Regions from separate parts of the Paenibacillus urinalis genome, predicted to be linked through region 1. Evidence: predicted binding sites of a transcription regulator. Region 1 holds the regulator's gene; each other region holds the start of a gene.
The links. The regulator LexA, encoded in region 1, represses DNA repair genes until DNA is damaged. The targets are predictions, from matches to a motif close to CGAACATATGTTCG.
Positions count from the first base shown of each region.

Region 1 (4,922 bases):
ATTGATCCTGGGCATGGAGGCAGGGATTCAGGTATTCCTAACACGCGAAATGGATCAATTTATAGAACTGAAAGAGCGAACGAAAATAGCCAATGAATTAGCTGCAGATGCAATTATTTCAATCCATTGTAATGCGGGCGGTGGTGCTGGGGGTTTTGAAAGCTTTCGTTATACTTCAGCTAGTCTGAAATCAAAAGAGCTTCAGGAAACTCTGCACGAAAGTATTATAACTGAACTGAGAAAATACAACGTGATTGATCGCAAACCAAAGACAGGCAATTTGCATATGCTACGAGAATCCAATATGTCGGCTGTATTGACTGAGAATCTGTTCATCGACGCTGACGCCATTCTACTACAAAATGATCAGGTGATTGAGGCTATTATTGACGGGCACGTGGCTGGAGTAGTTCAATTCTTCGGTTTGGAACAGAAAGACGTGATGATAGCAGCAGATGAGGAAGATCTTAACATGGTAAGTCCATGGGCTAGAACAGCTTGGGAGCAAGCTGCTTTAAAAGGATACATGGATGGAACACGTCCGAGAGATTCTGTAACTCGGGAAGAACTCGCAGCGATCTTGATTCGTATAGAGAACAATAAGTAAAGTTGATGATTAGACGATAGTGAAAAAGGCCATTTTACATAATAGTAAAAGGGCCTTTTTCTATTTGTGATAACAGCTTTTTTCAAAGCGAATCAATTAGACGCATTTAAATTATACCTAGCAATAAACCTTATGAAAAAAGGAGAGATCTTCCAACGAAGACCTCTCCTTAAAATATACAAGAAATAAAAGAATGGCTAATTAATGAAGGAAGTCACGGAACAAGCCGATAACCTTACCCAAAATGGTTACTTTTGTAAGCCGGAGAGGTTCGTATGTAGGATTCTCTGGCTGCAAGCGAATATGGTCCTTCTCTTTATAAAAAGTCTTAACGGTTGCTTCATCATCTTCCGTCATCGCGACGACGATGTCTCCGTTATTCGCTGTTTGTTGCTGGCGGACGATAACATAGTCGCCATTCGAAATTCCCGCCTCAATCATACTGTCCCCGACAACAGAAAGCATGAATACTTTCTCCTCACCAACATACTGCATCGGCAGCGGGAAGTAATCTTCAATATTCTCTGTAGCTGTGATCGGAATACCCGCAGTAACTTTACCCACTACAGGGACGCGAGCAACGGTCTGCGTAAATTGAAGAACATTATCATCACCATCATCTTGACCGAGCAATTCAATAGCCCGTGGCTTAGTAGGGTCTCTGCGAATTAACCCCTTCTTCTCCAGACGATCCAGGTGTCCGTGAACGGTTGAACTGGAGGCCAGGCCAACAGCTTCACCAATCTCTCTTACGGACGGCGGATATCCCTTCAATCGGACTTCATTGCGTATAAACTCCAGAATTGCTAATTGCCTGCTGGATACCTTCGACATACCGTATCAACTCCACATAATAACGTTTGGGAAAATTATAGCATAGAACCTCCGTTCGTACAAACATTAGTTCTAAAAAATACAGAACAATTGTTCTCAAAAACTATTGCCCAAAACACATGTTCGTGTTATAGTGAGTTCTGTAAGGAATGAGAACAAACGTTTGGAGGTTGAAATAATGCTTAAATACAGCACTTATAACAGCATACATTCTAGAACAGATGAAATGACGAACAATAACTTGGGTGAGACGATACATATTATAATGAAGAAGAACAAGCAGAGAATAATTCGTTTGATATTAATAGCGTCAGTCCTGCTTCTGAGCTTAACTGGATTCATGACGGTATTTGCAGACGCGGGACAAGAGACGGCATACGAGAAGGTTGTTGTGGAACCAGGTGATACCTTATGGGCAATCGGTTCAGAGCATAAACCAGAAGGTATGGATATAAGAGATTATGTTAACCAAATTCAACATATTAATGGATTGTCCAGCAGTGATATACAAGTAGGGCAGCTCTTAAATCTTCCTTATTTTGATTGATATGTATAATTCTTTTATAATCTACAACATGCTAAGGACGCGGCTTGATCTGCGTCTTTTTTGTATTTTGTACTAAATACAGACTATACAGGTATTTACCTTGACAACCTTTTCTAATCATGTCAAAGTTAAAGAGACTATGCATTTTGGAGGGGAAGAAAGTTGGATATTGAAAGTCTAGTTGCGCGGATTAATGAGCTTGCCCGCAAGCAGAAGGAATCCGGGCTTAACGATGAAGAATTGGCTGAACGGACTGAGCTTAGAGAGATCTATTTGAACAACATCCGCAGCAACTTCCGTCAGCAGCTGGAATCCATTGAGATTGTGGATGATGTAAGCGGCGACACGTATTCAAAAGGAAAATGATTTAATAAATAGGTCCATGCTTTTGTTATAGATTGAAGGAGGATACTCATGGCGAGTTCATTTGAAAGATCAGTGAAGAAAAATCAGCAGAAAATTAATAAAGATCGTAAAAAAAGAGGCCAGCCATCCATCGGATCTGGTGTTGAACAAGAGGATGTATTTAAAGGAAGAGCATTTTTGTTCCCATTTGTACTCGTTGTCCTATCATTCATGTTCCTGACTCTTAGCGGTTTGACGACAGATGGAGTAGGAGCATTTGATTGGGTTGTATTTGCGCTTTATCTTGGACTTGCTCTGATGTACTTTATGCGCCGGCCGTATCTCAAAGTCGGTAAGAAGCGGATCAAGACGATTAAGCTAAGCAGAGAACGTTCCATGGGTCCAGAGGATATTAAGAAAATTGTCCTGGAAAAAGGTTCTGTTGTTGTTGAACGTAATGGCAAAGGCGGTCCTTGGGTGTTCAGCAAACTGCTTAATCTATATGATGTAGAAGCGATGGGAGCACGCCTTGTGCAATACGCACAGAATCATCAAATACCTGTCGAAGATAAGAGAGTAAAGTAAGAAGCCTAACATACGATACCATACTTTCGGGGGAGAGAGAAGCATGTCAATCAAAGCAGTGCTATTCGATTTGGATGATACACTCTTATGGGATGAGCGGAGTGTAGAGGAAGCTTTTTACGAAACATGTCTAGTTGCATCTAAGCAAACAGGCGTTGATCCTCATGAACTGGAGACTTCTGTCCGCAATGAAGCAAGGAAGCTGTATGAATCGTATGAAACGTTTGCTTTTACAAAAATGATTGGCATTAACCCTTTTGAAGGATTGTGGGCTCATTTTAATGGGAGTGACAGAGCTGAATTTAAGCAGCTTGAAGAGATTGCTCCTACGTACCGTAGAGAAGCGTGGACTAAGGGTCTTCTTGCTCTGGGTATTGATGAGCCGGAACTCGGTGCGGAGCTTGCAGAGCATTTCGGTAAAGAACGCCGAAGCCGTCCTTACATGTATGATGAGACATTAGAGACGCTGGCTGAGCTGCAAGGTAAAGTGAAGCTTCTCTTATTAACCAATGGCTGTCCTTCTCTTCAACAAGAGAAGCTGGATGGGGTGCCTGATCTAGTTCCGTTCTTTGACCATATTGTGATCTCAGGTACGTTTGGCAAAGGAAAACCTGATCCTTCCATTTTCAAGCATGCTCTGGAATTGCTGGATGTATCTCCAGACGAAGCGCTGATGGTTGGCGATAAGCTTACTACAGATATTAAGGGAGCTCTTGCATCTGGAATTAGAGCGGTTTGGATCAATCGTAATAACAAGCTGAACGAAGAAGCCTACACTCCAGACGTTGAAATTAAGCATTTATCTGAAATCAAACAAATGTTATAATCTTCCATGTAACCGCATCTGCTGCAGAGCAGCGGCGGTTTTCTTTTTACAGAATACAGGAAGGAAGATGAAGATATTGAAACTCTTCTTGCAATCGAACGGCTTCACTCCTATCCGGCAGCATATCTCGATGGGTTTCATTATACTAACTCTATGTATTCTAATCTCTGGCTGCTCATTTAAAGCTTCTTCGGAGCCGATTGCTCTCATGGAACCGATTGACGTCAAGCTGAGTGTTTCGAGTGAAGAGATAAGTTTGAATGAAACCGTACATATGGAAGCTGTGGTGACTCAGGAAGCAGATGTCGTAGGTGATGCAGATGAAGTCATGTTCGAGGTTGCTACATCGGATGGTGTCAGTATGGAGTTTGAAGGGGAGCACCAAGGGGAAGGAGTATATGTATTTGACTATCAGTTCAAAGCTGCGGGAGAATACAAGGTTACTTCTCATGTAACAGCAAGAGGCTTTCATGCTATGCCATCAGTGCACATTGTGGTAAAAGAATAGCAGCAATTAACAGTATTGGACAAACAAAAGAAAACCTAGGACAACCTCATTGAGGTTGTCCATTTTTAATATAAGCTGGATCTGGGTAAGGAGATAGGGTCCACCCGTTCTCTTTAATCGTTAATCGAACGGCAATGACTTCCTTATTCTTCATTAGAGCAAAGGAGTGCGGAGTGTTCTCAGGAATAGCAATGACATCCCCTGCGGTTAGCTCTATATCAAAATAACCAGTGTCTTCATCCGCCTTCATACTTAGAATACCGTTGCCTGACAGAATAGCATGCGCACCTTCATCTCCATGTGCATGCATTTCTTCGAGCTCAGCTAGCTTTCCTTCAAGGTTGGAAGTGGCATTTGACAGTGATATGACTTCCCATTGTTGATAGCCGCGACGTCCTGCCATATCAGAAATTTCTTCTTTATAGAGGTCTAAGACTTGCTGCTGCTCTTCGTCAGATAACAGCTGGTTACGCTTAAGCTCTGCCGGCAGCTTAGATGAATCCCATTGCTCATAAAGCACATGATAGTCTTTTAGATAATTACGAACGTTCTCCACTCCACTAATTCTTTCATTCGTATTTTTGATTAAAATTTCTGGCATAATTATTCCCTCTTTTCTAATTGGTTTAATGAAGCCTGTGTTCTGCCTTTGCTCAGTGTTGTTCGCTGA
Region 1 is NZ_CP118108.1:3,537,699-3,542,620, reverse strand. It holds gene PUW25_RS16280 (N-acetylmuramoyl-L-alanine amidase family protein) at 14-607, shown strand; gene lexA (transcriptional repressor LexA) at 809-1,441, opposite strand; gene PUW25_RS16270 (LysM peptidoglycan-binding domain-containing protein) at 1,620-1,988, shown strand; gene PUW25_RS16265 (DUF896 domain-containing protein) at 2,151-2,354, shown strand; gene PUW25_RS16260 (hypothetical protein) at 2,403-2,918, shown strand; gene PUW25_RS16255 (HAD family hydrolase) at 2,962-3,744, shown strand; gene PUW25_RS16250 (FixH family protein) at 3,812-4,252, shown strand; gene PUW25_RS16245 (acireductone dioxygenase) at 4,299-4,853, opposite strand.

Region 2 (4,922 bases), 210 kb from region 1:
TATTCGTTCACGTTCTGACCACCAAAGGCAAGGGATATAAACCGGCTGAGGCGGATTCTTTCAAATGGCACGGTATTTCGCCGTATAAGATCGAATCAGGACAAGTGCTTAAATCCGTAGGCAATCCCATGTATACCGACGTATTTGGAGAAACACTCATTGAGCTCGCTAGAGAAGATGAGCGGATCGTCGCTGTTACTCCGGCCATGCCGGGAGGTTCAGGACTCATTCCATTCAGCAAGGAATTCCCTGAACGGATGGTTGATGTTGGGATCGCGGAACAGCATGCAGCAACGATGTGTGCAGCGCTGGCAATGGAAGGATTAAAGCCGGTATTTGCAGTTTACTCGACCTTCATGCAGCGTGCATATGATCAGATCGTCCATGATATTTGCCGACATAATGCGAATGTGATGTTTGCAATTGATCGGGCTGGCTTTGTCGGCTCGGATGGCGAAACGCACCAAGGTGTTTATGATGTGGCGTTCTTACGTCATATTCCAAATATTGTGGTGATGATGCCGAAGGATGAGAATGAGCTGAGACATATGATGAAGACAGCGCTGGATTACAATGAGGGTCCAATCGCTTATCGATATCCAAGATTGAATGGATTGGGTGTGCCGCTTGATCCAGAGCTGAAGTCCATTCCGATTGGTTCATGGGAAACTCTGCGGCAAGGGGAGAATTACGCGATCATTGCAGCTGGACCTATGATTCCAATTGCGGAAGAAGCGGCAGAGCTGCTGAAACGTGAGGGAATGCAGGTAAGTGTCATTAATGCCAGATTCTTTAAACCACTGGATCAAGAGATGCTGGTATCCTTACATGCGAACGACACGAAAATGATCGTGCTGGAAGAAGCATCTGCAGCGGGGAGCCTCGGAAGCAGTATTCTTGAATTCTATTCAGAAGCAGGGCTGTACGACACCAAGATTCACATCATGGGAATCCCGGATGAGTTCATCGAGCACGGAAGTGTCAAGGAGCAGCGCGAGGAAGTGGGGCTTACGGTACAGGCGGTTATTGAAGAGATGCGGAAGCTGAAGCTTGAGTTCGCCTATGATCTTCCAAAGACCAGCACACCTTCATGATGAATGTGTTTCCGTAAAAATTTAGAAGATGAAATGATATAAACCAAGCCCGAGAATTATAGAGTCCAATAAGGGCAGTTATGCTCATATTGGGCTCTATAGCTATGTGGTTTAATCTACACGACAGGAGAAATTATGTCAGTTCCCAAAGAAAGAATGGATGTCCTGCTGGTAGAGCAGGGATATTACGAAAGCCGCGAGAAGGCCAAGGCAGCAATTATGGCAGGTCTGGTCTATGCCAATGAAGAACGCATTGAGAAACCAGGAATGAAAATTCCCCGTGAGGCTGTCATTCGAGTGAAAGGCGCAGTACATCCTTATGTGGGGCGCGGAGGACTTAAGCTGGAAAAAGCAATTCGTCAATTCCATATTGAGATGAAAGGGCGAACGATGCTTGATATTGGTTCTTCAACAGGCGGGTTTACAGATTGTGCACTGCAGCATGGTGCATCACATGTGTATGCGATCGATGTAGGTTACAATCAATTGGATTGGTCGCTTCGCAACCATCCACAGGTCACGGTTATGGAAAGAACCAATTTTAGGTATGTGACACCTGAGCATTTGACAGGTCCTGTACCGGATACCGCGAGCATTGATGTATCCTTCATCTCTTTAAAGATTATACTTCCACCTCTTATTCAGCTGCTTAAGCAGCCGGCTGATATTGTAGCCTTGATCAAGCCGCAGTTTGAGGCGGGAAGAGAAAAAGTTCCGAAGACAGGGGTTGTCAAAGATCCCAAGGTCCATGCAGAGGTTCTGCGTTCTCTTCTCGAATACGGAAGTGAGCTTGGCCTGGCATTGTCTGATTTGACATTCTCGCCGATTACAGGTGGAGAAGGAAATATTGAGTTTTTGGCCCATTGGCGTCTTGGTGGAGAAGATGTGGAATCTGCGGGACCTGATATTGATCATCTGATTGAGGCCGTGGTTAACGAAGCGAGCCATACCTTTCATTGAAACTCATCTTTTTTAGATGGGTTTCTTTTGCTGGATTCATAAAACCAGCGCATTTCCTAAATTCACAAGAGGATATTTTTTCTGGTTAACGAATATCTCCTTGTGAGAGGTGAGATGGATGGAAGGCCAATATGATAAATTTGTTATCGCTTTTCTCGGGATCATTATTGTATTCTGGGTGTTGTATGGCATTCGCAGATGGCTTCAGGAGCCGGTTCCTGAACAGCTGCCAGAGCTTGTACTCAATGAAGAAATTCAAGAGCATCCCGCACTCGAAATTTTGGAAAGAGAAGGTTATGAGGTCATTGGAGGAAGACTTAAAGTCCCGCTGACCTTCCAGGTAGATAAACAGACTCTGTACAGCCGGCTGTTCATTGATTACGTGGCAGAGAAAGAAGATGAGGTGTTCATTGTGAAGACCTCGAGAAGCCGGATGCCGCAGGAATGGACAGGCTCTGGACTTAGAGACCGCCTGCTGCCCTATTTGCTGCTGTACCCGAACTGTAACGGTTTACTGTATGTAGATACGGACGATAATAACTTGAAGCTAATCACGCTTATAGATGAAGATGATTATATTTGGGAGCATGAAGACGAATATTAATTTATAGCATTGGATGGAGGCAAGTATGAAGGGACAACGACACATCAAAATCAGGGAAATAATTAGTCAAAATGACATTGAGACTCAGGATGACCTTGTCGAGGCATTACGGCAGGCAGGTTATCAGGTAACTCAGGCAACTGTATCTCGTGATATTAAGGAATTGCTGCTCATAAAAATTCCGACCGACGATGGAAGGTATAAATATTCACTCCCTACGGACCAGAGATATAACCCAGGACAAAAATTGAAACGGGCCCTGGTTGATAATTTTCTCAGCGTCGATTATACGACAAATCTGGTGGTCATGAAGTTTTTGCCAGGCACGGCCAATTCGGTGGCCGCACTTCTTGACAGCATTGAGTGGCCGGAAATTATGGGTACGATCAGCGGTGATGATACCATCCTGGTAATATGCAGAAATGAAGAGAACAGCAAGACGGTTATCAATCAAATCATGAGTTACATTTCTTAATCAAAATTTCAAAAAAACAGACGAACGTATGTTTCTTTTTGGTGAGAAATAGTGTAAAGTATACATCGAAGATGAAAATAGCAACAGGTGTTCCCTTCCCTGTAGAAGGGCTGCCACAGTTATCATTGGAGGTGTTGGAACATGCTTTCCACATTATCAATCCGAAATTTAGCCGTTATTGAAGCAGTTGATGTACATTTTCATTCAGGATTTCACGTGTTGACCGGGGAGACGGGCGCAGGTAAATCAATTATTATAGATGCTTTGGGACTGATTGCAGGAGGACGAGGCTCCGCAGATTTAATCCGCTATGGCTGTGACAAGGCCGAGATGGAGGCCTTATTTGAGCTTTCTGCTCATCACCCCGTATGGAACACGCTTACCGAGCTCGGAATACAGGCGGAGCCGGATGAACATCTGGTTATTCGCCGTGAGCTTACAGTTTCCGGTAAGAGCGTATCCCGGATCAATGGTCAGCTCGTGAATCTGACAATGCTTCGCGAAATCGGAGAACAATTAATTAATATCCATGGACAGCATGAGCACCAGAGTTTACTTAGAGCAGAGAAGCATTTAGGTCTGCTCGATACATACGGAGAAACGATCATTCGACCCATCAAGATAAAGTATAGTGAGCAATACAGAGCTTTTGTCAAAGTAGAGAAGGAGCTTAGACAGCTTCAGGAATCCAGTCAAAAAGCATATCAAATGCTTGATATGTATCGATTTCAGCTGGAAGAAATTGCAGCTGCGAGCCTTGTTCCCGGTGAAGATGAATCCCTCGCCGAAGAAAGGGTCAAACTATCTCATAGCGAAAAGATGATGGATTCGGTATCAGGTGCGTATGAGCTGCTTCATGGTTCACAGGGACTCGAAGCCGTGAGCTACGCGATCTCGAAGCTCGAAGATATTAATGAATATGATCACAAAGGTATTCATCCCATACTGGAACAGCTTCAATCTGCATTTTATCAACTGGAGGATGCGGCATTTCAGCTGCGGAGCTACCGGGATGGGATCGAATTTAATCCTGTTCGGTTATCGGAGGTCGAAGAGCGCCTTAATATGATTACCGGATTGAAGCGTAAATATGGTGAAAGTGTAGAATCCATACTTCAGTATTATGTTCAGATTGAACGGGAAACCGATCATTTGGAAAATAAAGATGAACGCTTAGAGAAACTGCTTGCAGAGCGTAATCAATTATTAGAGGGATTATTGGAAACTGCAGAAGAGATGAGTGAGGCACGCAAAATTTGTGCTGAAGAGCTGTCCAATCAGGTGGAGCGTGAGCTCAAGGATCTGCAAATGGAGCGAACTACAATGCGTGCCCAGATTTCCATTATGGAAGATCCTAAGGGTGTGGAGTGGAAAGGGAAGCGCATTCGAATAACCAAGCATGGAATAGACAATGTAGAGTTTCTCATTTCAGCTAACCCTGGAGAGCCCCTAAGACCATTAGGCAAAATTGCATCCGGAGGTGAAATGTCGCGTATTATGCTGGCTCTAAAAAGCATATTTGCACGCCACGATCAAATACCGGTTCTCATATTTGATGAAGTTGATACAGGTGTCAGCGGCAGGGCAGCTCAGTCGATTGCTGAGAAATTGTTTATTTTGTCCTCAACATGCCAAGTGTTCTCAATAACACATTTACCTCAAGTTGCATGTATGGCAGATCATCAATATCTCATTGAGAAGAATGTCCACGATGAACGGACAATGACGCAGGTCGAGTCCTTATCAGAACAGGGCAGAGTGACAGAGCTTGCCCGTATGCTGGGCGGTG
Region 2 is NZ_CP118108.1:3,751,350-3,756,271, reverse strand. It holds gene dxs (1-deoxy-D-xylulose-5-phosphate synthase) at 1-1,094, shown strand, start outside; gene PUW25_RS17340 (TlyA family RNA methyltransferase) at 1,230-2,054, shown strand; gene PUW25_RS17335 (hypothetical protein) at 2,173-2,658, shown strand; gene ahrC (transcriptional regulator AhrC/ArgR) at 2,684-3,133, shown strand; gene recN (DNA repair protein RecN) at 3,275-4,922, shown strand, end outside.
Region 2: recN (DNA repair protein RecN) is a predicted target of LexA. The motif match lies at 3,155-3,168, and genes of this name have one in related genera.

Region 3 (4,922 bases), 530 kb from region 1:
CTTGGCAACAGGGTATTATAATCCGGCATCCCAAATTACTGTACGGGTCGTTTCCTATGAACCGGTCACGACGATGGACAAGGCCTTCTTTGTCCGTAAATTTGATCAAGCGCTGCAGCATCGTGACCGCTTTGTTACCGGGGGTGATGCTTATCGTCTCATCTATGGAGAGGCAGATTATGTTCCCGGGCTTGTGGTGGATCGATTCGGTGACGTGCTTGTCGTTCAGATCCTGACTCTAGGTATGGATCTGTGCCGTGAGGCGATCGTCGAGGCTTTGGTCGAGGTTGTACAGCCGAAGGGCATCTATGAGCGAAGCGATGTCAGTGTAAGAGAGCTGGAGGGGCTTGAACAGGTCAAAGGTCTGCTCTATGGAGAATGCCCAAGACATGTAACCGTTACGGAGAACGGACTTAAGATAAAGGTTGATATCGAGCAGGGACAGAAGACCGGTTATTTCTTCGATCAACGGGAGAACCGCGCAGCCATTGAACCGCTGATGACAGGCTGGGGTGGCAGAAGTGGAATTACAATTCAAGAGGTAGAACAAGATGGGGTGAAGACCCTCGCTCCAATCAACAAGAGCGGTAAAGTCGTAACCTTCCCTTATTGGGACGGTGCAAATGTGCTTGAATGCTTCTCGCATACAGGCAGCTTTACACTGAATGCCTGCAAATTCGGAGCTAAGCGGGTAACCTGTCTTGATATTTCGGAGCATGCGATTGAAAGTGCCAGAGATAACGTGAAGCTGAATGGCTTTGAGGATCGTGTTGAATTTGTAGTTGATGACGCTTTTCAGTATTTAAGAAATCAGGTTAAAGGTTTGGAGGAGCGTGCTGCAAGGGCAAAAGCTGACAAAAAGGTAGATACGTCGCTTGCCATGACGGCAGGAGGTGGACGTACCTTTGATGTAGTCATCCTCGACCCTCCTGCTTTTGCCAAGACAAGAGGGGCAGTCAAAGGCGCGGTTCGGGGCTACAAGGATATCAATCTGCATGGCATGAAGCTCGTTAATGAAGGCGGCTATCTTGTAACAGCAAGCTGCTCCTACCATATGCGTCCCGATTTGTTCCTTGAAACGATTCAGGATGCAGCTGCCGATGCAGGCAAAATATTAAGACTTGTAGATTGGCGTGCTGCGGGTAAAGACCATCCTCAAATTTTGGGCGTAGAAGAGGGGCATTATTTAAAATTTGCTATCTTCGAGGTTCGATCGAAAACGCCATCCGGCATAAATTAATCATAGAAGAAGCATCCTTATTCTCTTTGTAGAAAGAGTGTTCGGATGCTTTTTTTTACTGTACGTATGTTGATGTAACGACGATAAATTGAAAGTTTGTAGGAACTTATGCATGTGCTTCGATTGGAAGAAATTTAGCATGGTTTGACTTACTAGAATTACCAAACGCATGTTCCTGTTGAGTGAGATATGTTATACTTGTGCTTAGACTTTATAAGGTTTTTGGTCTCTTTTAGTTAAATATTTAGGGTGCAAAAAGGCTGATAGCAAATACATACATGTCAGTATGCTGATGATGTAGTTTCAAATATAGCTTCGAATATAGAAAGGGAGGAATTCAATAAATGCCGCTTCATATGATGATTGGACGAGCCGGCAGTGGAAAAAGCACGGCCATTATGAATCAAATTACGGCTCAGCTGCATGAGAACCCTGCAGGAAATCCTATAATCCTTATCGTTCCGGAACAGGCTTCCTTCCAGGCAGAATCCGAAATGATTCGTTCTCAAGGCGTGAACGGCTCCGTCCGAGCCCAAGTGCTTGATTTTCGCAGGCTCAGCTTGAGAGTAATGCAGGAAACGGGAGGCTCGGCTCTTATTCCGATTCGGGCCGAAGGCAAGAAAATGCTGCTCTACAAAATTATGCAAAAGCGCAAGGATGAGCTTAAAATATTCTCTGCATCGGGTACACAAATGGGATTTGCCCATCAACTAAGTTCCCTGTATGCGGAAATGAAGCGATACGGAACTCAGGAACAATCTTTGAAGGAAGAGCTTGAGCGAGTAATGGAGGTGCCTTTCGCAGGTGCGATTCTGCATCACAAGATTCATGATATTTTAACCGTATACCGGGACTTCGAGGAAGAAGTATCCCGATTATACATGGATGAAGAAGATACACTGGACAAATTGGCAGAGCGAATCCCGTCCTCGGATTATGTGAAGCAGGCTGATGTTTGGATTGACGGCTTCCGCAGCTTTACTCCGCAGGAGCTCTCCGTTATCAGACAATTACTGCTGAATGCGAACTCCGTAACCATATCGCTGACTCTGGACAAGCCTTATGATGCGATGAATATGCCGAATGAAATGAACTTGTTCTACTCTGCAGGCATGTCTTACGTCAAACTGAAAGGAATCGCTGAAGATACAGCAATAGAATGTACTACAGATCACTTACCGACCGATCCCTCTCCCTCGCCTCGTTATGCAGCTTCGGCGCTTGCGCATCTGGAAGCAGGCTTCGAGGGCCGCCGCGTCCGTATGAAGGATGCAGGTCATGAAGGAATTCATGTTTTTGCGGCCGAGAACAGAAGAGCTGAGGTCGAAGGCGTCCTGCGAGAAATCAGACGATTGGCAAGAGAAGAAGGAGTTCGTTACCGGGATATGGCAGTCCTTGTCCGCAATCTCGGTGATTATGGGCATATCGTCGCACCCTTGTTCAAGGATTACGATGTTCCCTATTTCCTGGACGAGCGCAGAGATGAGCTGCATCATCCGCTTGCCGAGTTGATCAGGTCCGCTCTGGATGTCATCAATAGACGATGGAAGTATGAGGACGTATTCCGGGCGGTGAAGACGGATCTGCTGCTGCCTCTCGATGGGTCCGTTAGTCGATACGATATGGATATGCTGGAGAACTACGTGCTGGCATCCGGAATTTCCGGCTATAGATGGACAGACGGCAAGCCGTGGAAGGGAGTGCCGAGTTTGTCCCTCGAAGAAGATGGGCCAGCTGGTTCTGAGCTTAATCGCAGCCGGTTCCTGTACTTAATGGAGAAATGTCGTGAGACGATTGTATCCCCATTGTTTACCTTTGAGAAGAGGTTCAAAAAAGCGAAGACGGCCAAGGAGCAATGTATCGCTCTATTCAAGCTGCTAGAGGATGCAGACATCGCTCGTAAACTGGATGCACTGAGCAGCAAGGCGCTGGAGGAAGGAAGTCCTGAGCAGGCTCGGGAGCATCGGGGGATCTGGACCGCGGTTCTGGATTTGCTGGATCAAGTCGTGGAAATGATGGGCACCGAGCATTTGGATGCCGAGCTGTTTGCAGGAGTCATAGAGACAGGACTGGCTGAGCTGAAGCTGGGACTGATTCCTCCTGCACTGGATCAAGTGCTTGTCGGAAGTCTGGATCGATCTCGGACAGGTAAGGTCAGTCATGTATTTATTCTTGGTGCAACAGACGGTGTCATGCCGCAAATCCAGCAGGAGGAAGGAGTTCTAACGGCTTCGGAAAGATCCGTGCTTACGGAGTATGGCATGCAGCTAGGTCCTGACGTGACACGCAAAATGCTGGATGAACGCTTCTTAATCTATGCTGCGTTTACCCAAGCGAGCCACAGTCTATGGATCAGCTATCCTCTTGCAGATGAAGACGGCAAGTCCCTCCACCCTTCAGAAATGATTCGTCATTTGAAGCGGATGTTTCCTGGGCTGGAGGAGCGTCCGCTGCTCTCCCGGCCGGGACAAGCACCCGAATGGAAGGAGCAAGCAGGCTTCCTGCTTCGTCCCGACCTAACAATGTCCTATCTGATGGGTGAGCTTCGGGAATGGCGAAGAGGAAAGAACATCGAGGAGTCCTGGTGGGAGGTATATAACTGGTACCTCGCACATCCGGAAATGCAGGTTCGACTTGAACGAATGCTCGAATCTGTATTTTATAAGAACCGTACTCGCACGCTCACGAAGGAGACGAGCTTCAAGCTGTACGGAACACAGCTCAAGACCAGTGTATCTCGTATGGAACGGTTTGCCTTATGCCCTTTCTCTCATTTTGTCTCGTTCGGTCTGAAGCTGAAGGAGAGACAAGTGTATCGTCTTAAGGCCCCTGATATCGGACAGCTGTTTCATGCGGCACTCAGCAAAATGGCGATGAAGCTGAAGGAGCAGAACTTAAGCTGGGCGAACCTCAGCCGTGAGGAGTGCGTTTCCTATGCAGAGGAGACCGTGGATGTACTAGCACCTCAGCTGCAAGGTGAAATTTTGCTGAGTACACAGCGTTATGGATATATTTTTCGCAAGCTCAAAAATATCGTAAGCCGAGCTTCCATTATACTGGGTGAGCAGTCTAGAAGGGGCAGCTTTGAACCCTTGGCACTGGAGCTTGATTTTGGTCCGGACAAGCCGCTGCCCCCGCTGACATTTACATTAGATAATGGCGTTGTCATGCAAATTGTAGGCCGAATTGACCGGGTAGATGTAGCCGAAGGAGAAGATGGCGAAATTTTACTTCGGGTTATTGATTATAAATCCAGCCAGACCGATCTGAAGCTGCATGAGGTGTTTTACGGTCTGTCGCTGCAGATGCTCACATATCTGGATGTATTGCTGACTTACGCGGAGGAGTGGATCGGAACAGAGGCTCATCCTGCGGGCGTGCTCTATTTCCATGTGCATAATCCTCTCCTTCAATCTGCCAATGGCATGGGCTCCGAGCAAGCTGAACAGGAGCTGCTCAAGCGATTTAAGATGAAGGGATTATTGCTCGCGGATCGGGAAGTGATCGGGAAGATGGATACCTCTCTGGAGAAAGGATACTCTTCAATCCTTCCGGTCGCCGTAAAAACGGATGGTGGATTCTACAGCAGCTCGTCAGTTGCGACAGAGGAGCAGTGGGATATGCTGCTGAGCTCGGTACGCGGGACGATTCAAGATATCGGAACACGAATAACGAATGGAGA
Region 3 is NZ_CP118108.1:4,067,761-4,072,682, reverse strand. It holds gene PUW25_RS18830 (class I SAM-dependent rRNA methyltransferase) at 1-1,240, shown strand, start outside; gene addB (helicase-exonuclease AddAB subunit AddB) at 1,585-4,922, shown strand, end outside.
Region 3: addB (helicase-exonuclease AddAB subunit AddB) is a predicted target of LexA. The motif match lies at 1,403-1,416, and genes of this name have one in related genera.

Region 4 (4,922 bases), 1.1 Mb from region 1:
TTGGACACGCAAAAAAAAACAGCGGACTCATAAATCCGCCGCTGTTCGATAATGTTGACCCATCTTTATGGAGTTAAGGCAGGAGCCGTGCGATGCTGGGTGTGCTGTTCATAGGAGTAGGCAAGCTTAATCAATGTCGGTTCACTGAAAGGTCTTCCGATGAAATCCAACCCAACCGGCATGTTGTCAGCAGCTCTGAAGCCAGCCGGAACCGTTATTGTCGGGTAACCTGTGAAGGAGCTGAGCTTAAAGCCATCGCCGATGGTTTGCTCATCCCCGATCTCTGAAATCGGGTTTGCGGAAGTAGGAAAAATAAGGGCATCCAGATTATAATCCGCCATCATCTTAAGTACAGCATTCTGCGCTAACTTGGTACGATGAAGAACAATATCTTTGTAAGACTCATCCTCAAGCGATTCCCGATTGTTGCGCTCCATGAGCTGTGTCTTCACCGATTCATCATATAAGCCCGATTCGATGATCGACGTAAGATCCTTATACGCGCGTTCTTCTCCCAGCGATTCGAGATAATCATTAAACTGGAATTTGAATTCCCATGCACTGAGACTGGCATAGCTGTTAATCTGTTTGAAGTTAGGAATCTCAACATCATCAATGAATATAGCACCTTGGTCTTTCATGTCCTGTATCGCCTCATCCATCACCTTATTGATATCTGGATCTGAGCCAAACACTTCTCGGACAATACCAATTCTCGCTCCGTTTAATCCCGCTGGGTCCAAATAATGCAAATATGATTCCGGAATGCGGTCTACACTTGCTGCTGTAGTCACGTCATCAGGATCATAACCTACCGTTAAGTCAAGGATCGCAGCCGCGTCAGCAACGGTTCTAGCAATCGGCCCTCCTGTATCCTGTGTCAATGCTAACGGCATGATTCCGTCTCGACTTGATAAACCAATGGTAGGACGAATACCGACCAGATTATTAAATGAAGACGGCACTCGAATAGAACCGCCGGTATCGCTGCCCATCCCTACTGCAGCAAAGCTCGCCGCGATCGACGCTCCTGTCCCGCCACTTGAGCCTCCCGGCACTTTGGATACATTATACGGATTCAGCGTTTGACCAGACACAGAGCTTACTGTGGTATAACCAAATGCAAATTCGTGCAAATTGGACTTCGCTAGTATGATTGCCCCGGCTTCTTTTAACTTCTCCACTTGATAAGCATCATCTAATGGAACACTTTCTTTTAATGCTAACGAGCCTCCTGTAGTCGGCATGTCCGCTGTATCGAAATTATCTTTTAAAATGACAGGTATTCCATGAAGCGCACCTCTTGCTCCACTCTGCCCACGCTCGGCATCCAGCTCTTCAGCCAGCTCGTCCGCCTGCTCATTAAGGGAAATAATAGAGTTAAGCTTCGGACCCTCTACATCGTATTTTTCGATGCGTTCCAGATACATATCCACCAGCTCTGCGGAGGTAACTCTTCCTGAAGTCATTGCCTTCTGCAAATCCGAGATCGATGCCTCAACGACACTCACCGGCTGTAAATATTGATAGACCCTGAGGGCAACAACTGCTGCATCCCCCTTGGTAAGGGGCTTGCCATAACCGTATGTATATTCAGCATTCCCCTTCATCACACCGGCCGTCGTAATTACACCAATTGAGCTTGCATAAGGACTGCTGATCGGAATATCCTGATATATCATTTCTTCAACGTAAGGCACATCAATCATTTCATCCAACAAGCGGGCTGCCACTTCTCTGTTAATCTTAGCCGATTGTGAAACTTCTGTAATGAGGCGCTCCGAACCGGCTTCCTTCGCCGCCAGATTAATGAGCTCTGCAAACTGTTCCGTACTGATGGTCTTGTGTCGTTCATTTTCCACAGTCCACTCACTCGGGGCCCAATCGAGTTCCATAAATTCAGACCATTCCGTGCTGACAGGTGCCGCAGCCGCCATCTCGCCAGGAAAGCCGGCCACAGGAAGCAGCAGTCCTCCAGCCAAGAGCACACTCATCATTTGCATTTTGCTATTCCTCATACTTCATTCCCTCGCCCTCATTCTATTTATGTTACTTAAACTAACATATAATAGAATGATAGACTTGTAAATAAGAGGATTTGAGCAAGATTTTAACATGTAATAGGTAGAATAGATTAATTAATGTGAAATTTCAGATACACCTGTAAAGTTTTCTAACATAAATTAAATCATTTCTAACGGTACTTTATGATCTGGCTTCGGAAATGCTAAATCCAGCTCATTGAGATCATCCTCCGTCAGCTCTACCTCATATGCAGCAGCATTCAGTATCACATGCTCCTCCTTAGAAGCTTTAGGAATAGCGAGAACTTGACCGTTCCGAATACTCCAAGCAAGCATTAACTGCAGCGGGGTTATATCATGCTTCTCTGCAACTGCCTTTACGGTCTCATTGCCAGTAATTTCACGCCGAAGTGTACCTCCCTGCGCAAGCGGAGAATAAGCCATAATTGGGATCTGACGCTCTGTCTGCCATGGCATCAGATCAACCTCAATCCCTCTTGAGCCGAGGTGATACAGTACCTGATTAACCGCACAATTACTGCCTTTAGATATAGATAGCAGCTCTTCCATATCTTTTGTATCCAGATTGGAAACGCCCCAACGCGCGATTTTACCGTCCTGAACCAGCTTCTCCATTCCTTCTACCGTTTCGGCGAGAGGAATGTCTCCTCTCCAGTGAAGCAGATACAAATCCAAATGATCTGTCTTCAGTCTGCGCAGGCTCTGCTCACAACGGGTAATGATTCGGTTTCGCCCTGCATTATGCGGATATACTTTAGAAACGAGGAACACCTCTTCCCTAATGCCCTGGATCGCTTCTCCGACAAGGGATTCGGACAAGCCTTCACCATACATTTCCGCGGTATCAATAACATGCATCCCCAGCTCAACACCAAGACGCAGTGCGGCCATTTCTTCACTTCGTACGGAAGGATCATCTCCCATACGCCAGGTTCCTTGTCCGATTGCAGGAAGCACAGTTCCATCTGCCAGCTTGATTGTATTTCTCTTGATCATCGTTACATCTCCTTTTTATGCAGTAATATAGGTAATTGCTGGATTATCCGGCTACGAATGTTATACCCGAATCTTATATCTCATAATCGAAAGATGTATCATACGGGATAAAAATGAGAATATATGTTCCCACACGACCTTTAATGAATTATAATAGAATCTGTTCTATAAGAATAGAGGTGTTATCGATGTCCAAGAGAGAAATTCAATATTTATATAAAACTCCAAAGTCACTGATGAATAAAGGAACTGGATTCCTGTCTGGCTACACCCATACATTGAATCCATATACGGGATGTTCGTTCGGATGCTCGTATTGCTATGTCCGCCGGATGCCTGTTTCTCTATTTCGCGGGTCGGAATGGGGAACTTGGGTAGATGTGAAGCAGGAAGCGTCAACTGTATTCCGCAAGGAATTAAAGCGTGCCACAGCTAAGGGGCCGGTTACGATCTTTATGTCTTCCAGTACAGATCCTTATCAGCCCATCGAATATAAAGAGCAGATTACTCGTTCCCTGCTGGAAGTGATGTGCGAATCTCCGCCTGATTTTATACTGGTACAAACCAGAAGCCCCCTCGTCACAAGGGATATCGATTTATTCACAGCATTGGGAGACAGGGTGCGTGTCAGTCTTACGATCGAAACCGATCTGGATGAGGTCAGAAAACATTTCTCTCCCTCTGCCCCTCCTATTGCTGCCCGAATGAAGGCACTGCAGGAATTAACCGAGGCGGGCATTCCGACTCAAGCAGCGATCGCTCCGATTCTGCCCAGCAGCGAGGCTTTTGCGTCCAAGCTCTATTGTGCGACCAACCGCGTTACCATTGATGATTATTTCATGGGAGATGGCAGCGGCGGCAAAAGAACAAGACAGCTGGGGATTGATGCCTTATATGATGAAATAGATTCAACCGCATGGTATGACTCCACTGCCTATCAAATCGTTCTGTCTCGGATGCGAAGCGTTTTTCCGGAGGAGCGTGTATATATTAGTCAACAGGGCTTTGAACCTTAAGATATACAAGAAGGTCCTGCACTACTGAGTTTTCAGCAGAGCAGGACCTTCTTATTTTTCACCAAGCAAAATATTGTTCACCCTGTTACTTCATCCGTTTGTACCTTGATATTCCTCCTCGCGGGTAATGTTATATCATAAGAATACCTGTTTTAATGTGTATTCAATTTACCCTTGCTGTCTGTAAATACCGCCAGCTTATCGATCATGCGCTGACTTGCTTCATTTAGTCCGGTCAGTCTTACTTCATTGTTATTCTCTCTGTATTTCAAGATGATTTTATCAATCGAGCCTACAGCAGAATCATCCCAAACATGAGAATTGGAGAAGTCAATGACAATGTCGCGATCTTGTACAGACAGATCAAAGGATTGTTCAAATGTCGTGGTAGAGGCGAAGAATAATTGCCCCTTCACTTTGAACACCTGTTTCTTGACATCCTCCGCTGGCTTGGTCACTTCCAGTTTCGATATCTTCGCCACGAAGAACACAGCGCTTAAGATGACACCAGCAATAACTCCTTTGGAGAGATCATGAGTGGCAACGACAATAATTACGGTAACCACCATGACGATGGCATCCGAACGGGGCGCTTTTTTCAAATATTGGAATGAAGACCAATCAAACGTCCCGATACAGACCATGACCATGATTCCAGCCAGAACGGGCATCGGCATTAGGACTACCAGATCACCAAGTACAAGAATCAGGAACATAAGAAACAGCCCTGCCACAAGCGTAGACAAACGGCTGCGTCCGCCTGATTTTACGTTAATCATGGACTGACCGATCATGGCGCATCCCGCCATACCACCGAAGAACGCTGTGACGAAGTTTGCAATCCCTTGCCCTCTAGCTTCACGAT
Region 4 is NZ_CP118108.1:2,418,780-2,423,701, reverse strand. It holds gene PUW25_RS11210 (amidase family protein) at 66-2,018, opposite strand; gene PUW25_RS11205 (aldo/keto reductase) at 2,184-3,041, opposite strand; gene PUW25_RS11200 (SPL family radical SAM protein) at 3,230-4,057, shown strand; gene PUW25_RS11195 (SulP family inorganic anion transporter) at 4,210-4,922, opposite strand, start outside.
Region 4: PUW25_RS11200 (SPL family radical SAM protein) is a predicted target of LexA. The motif match lies at 3,158-3,171, and genes of this name have one in related genera.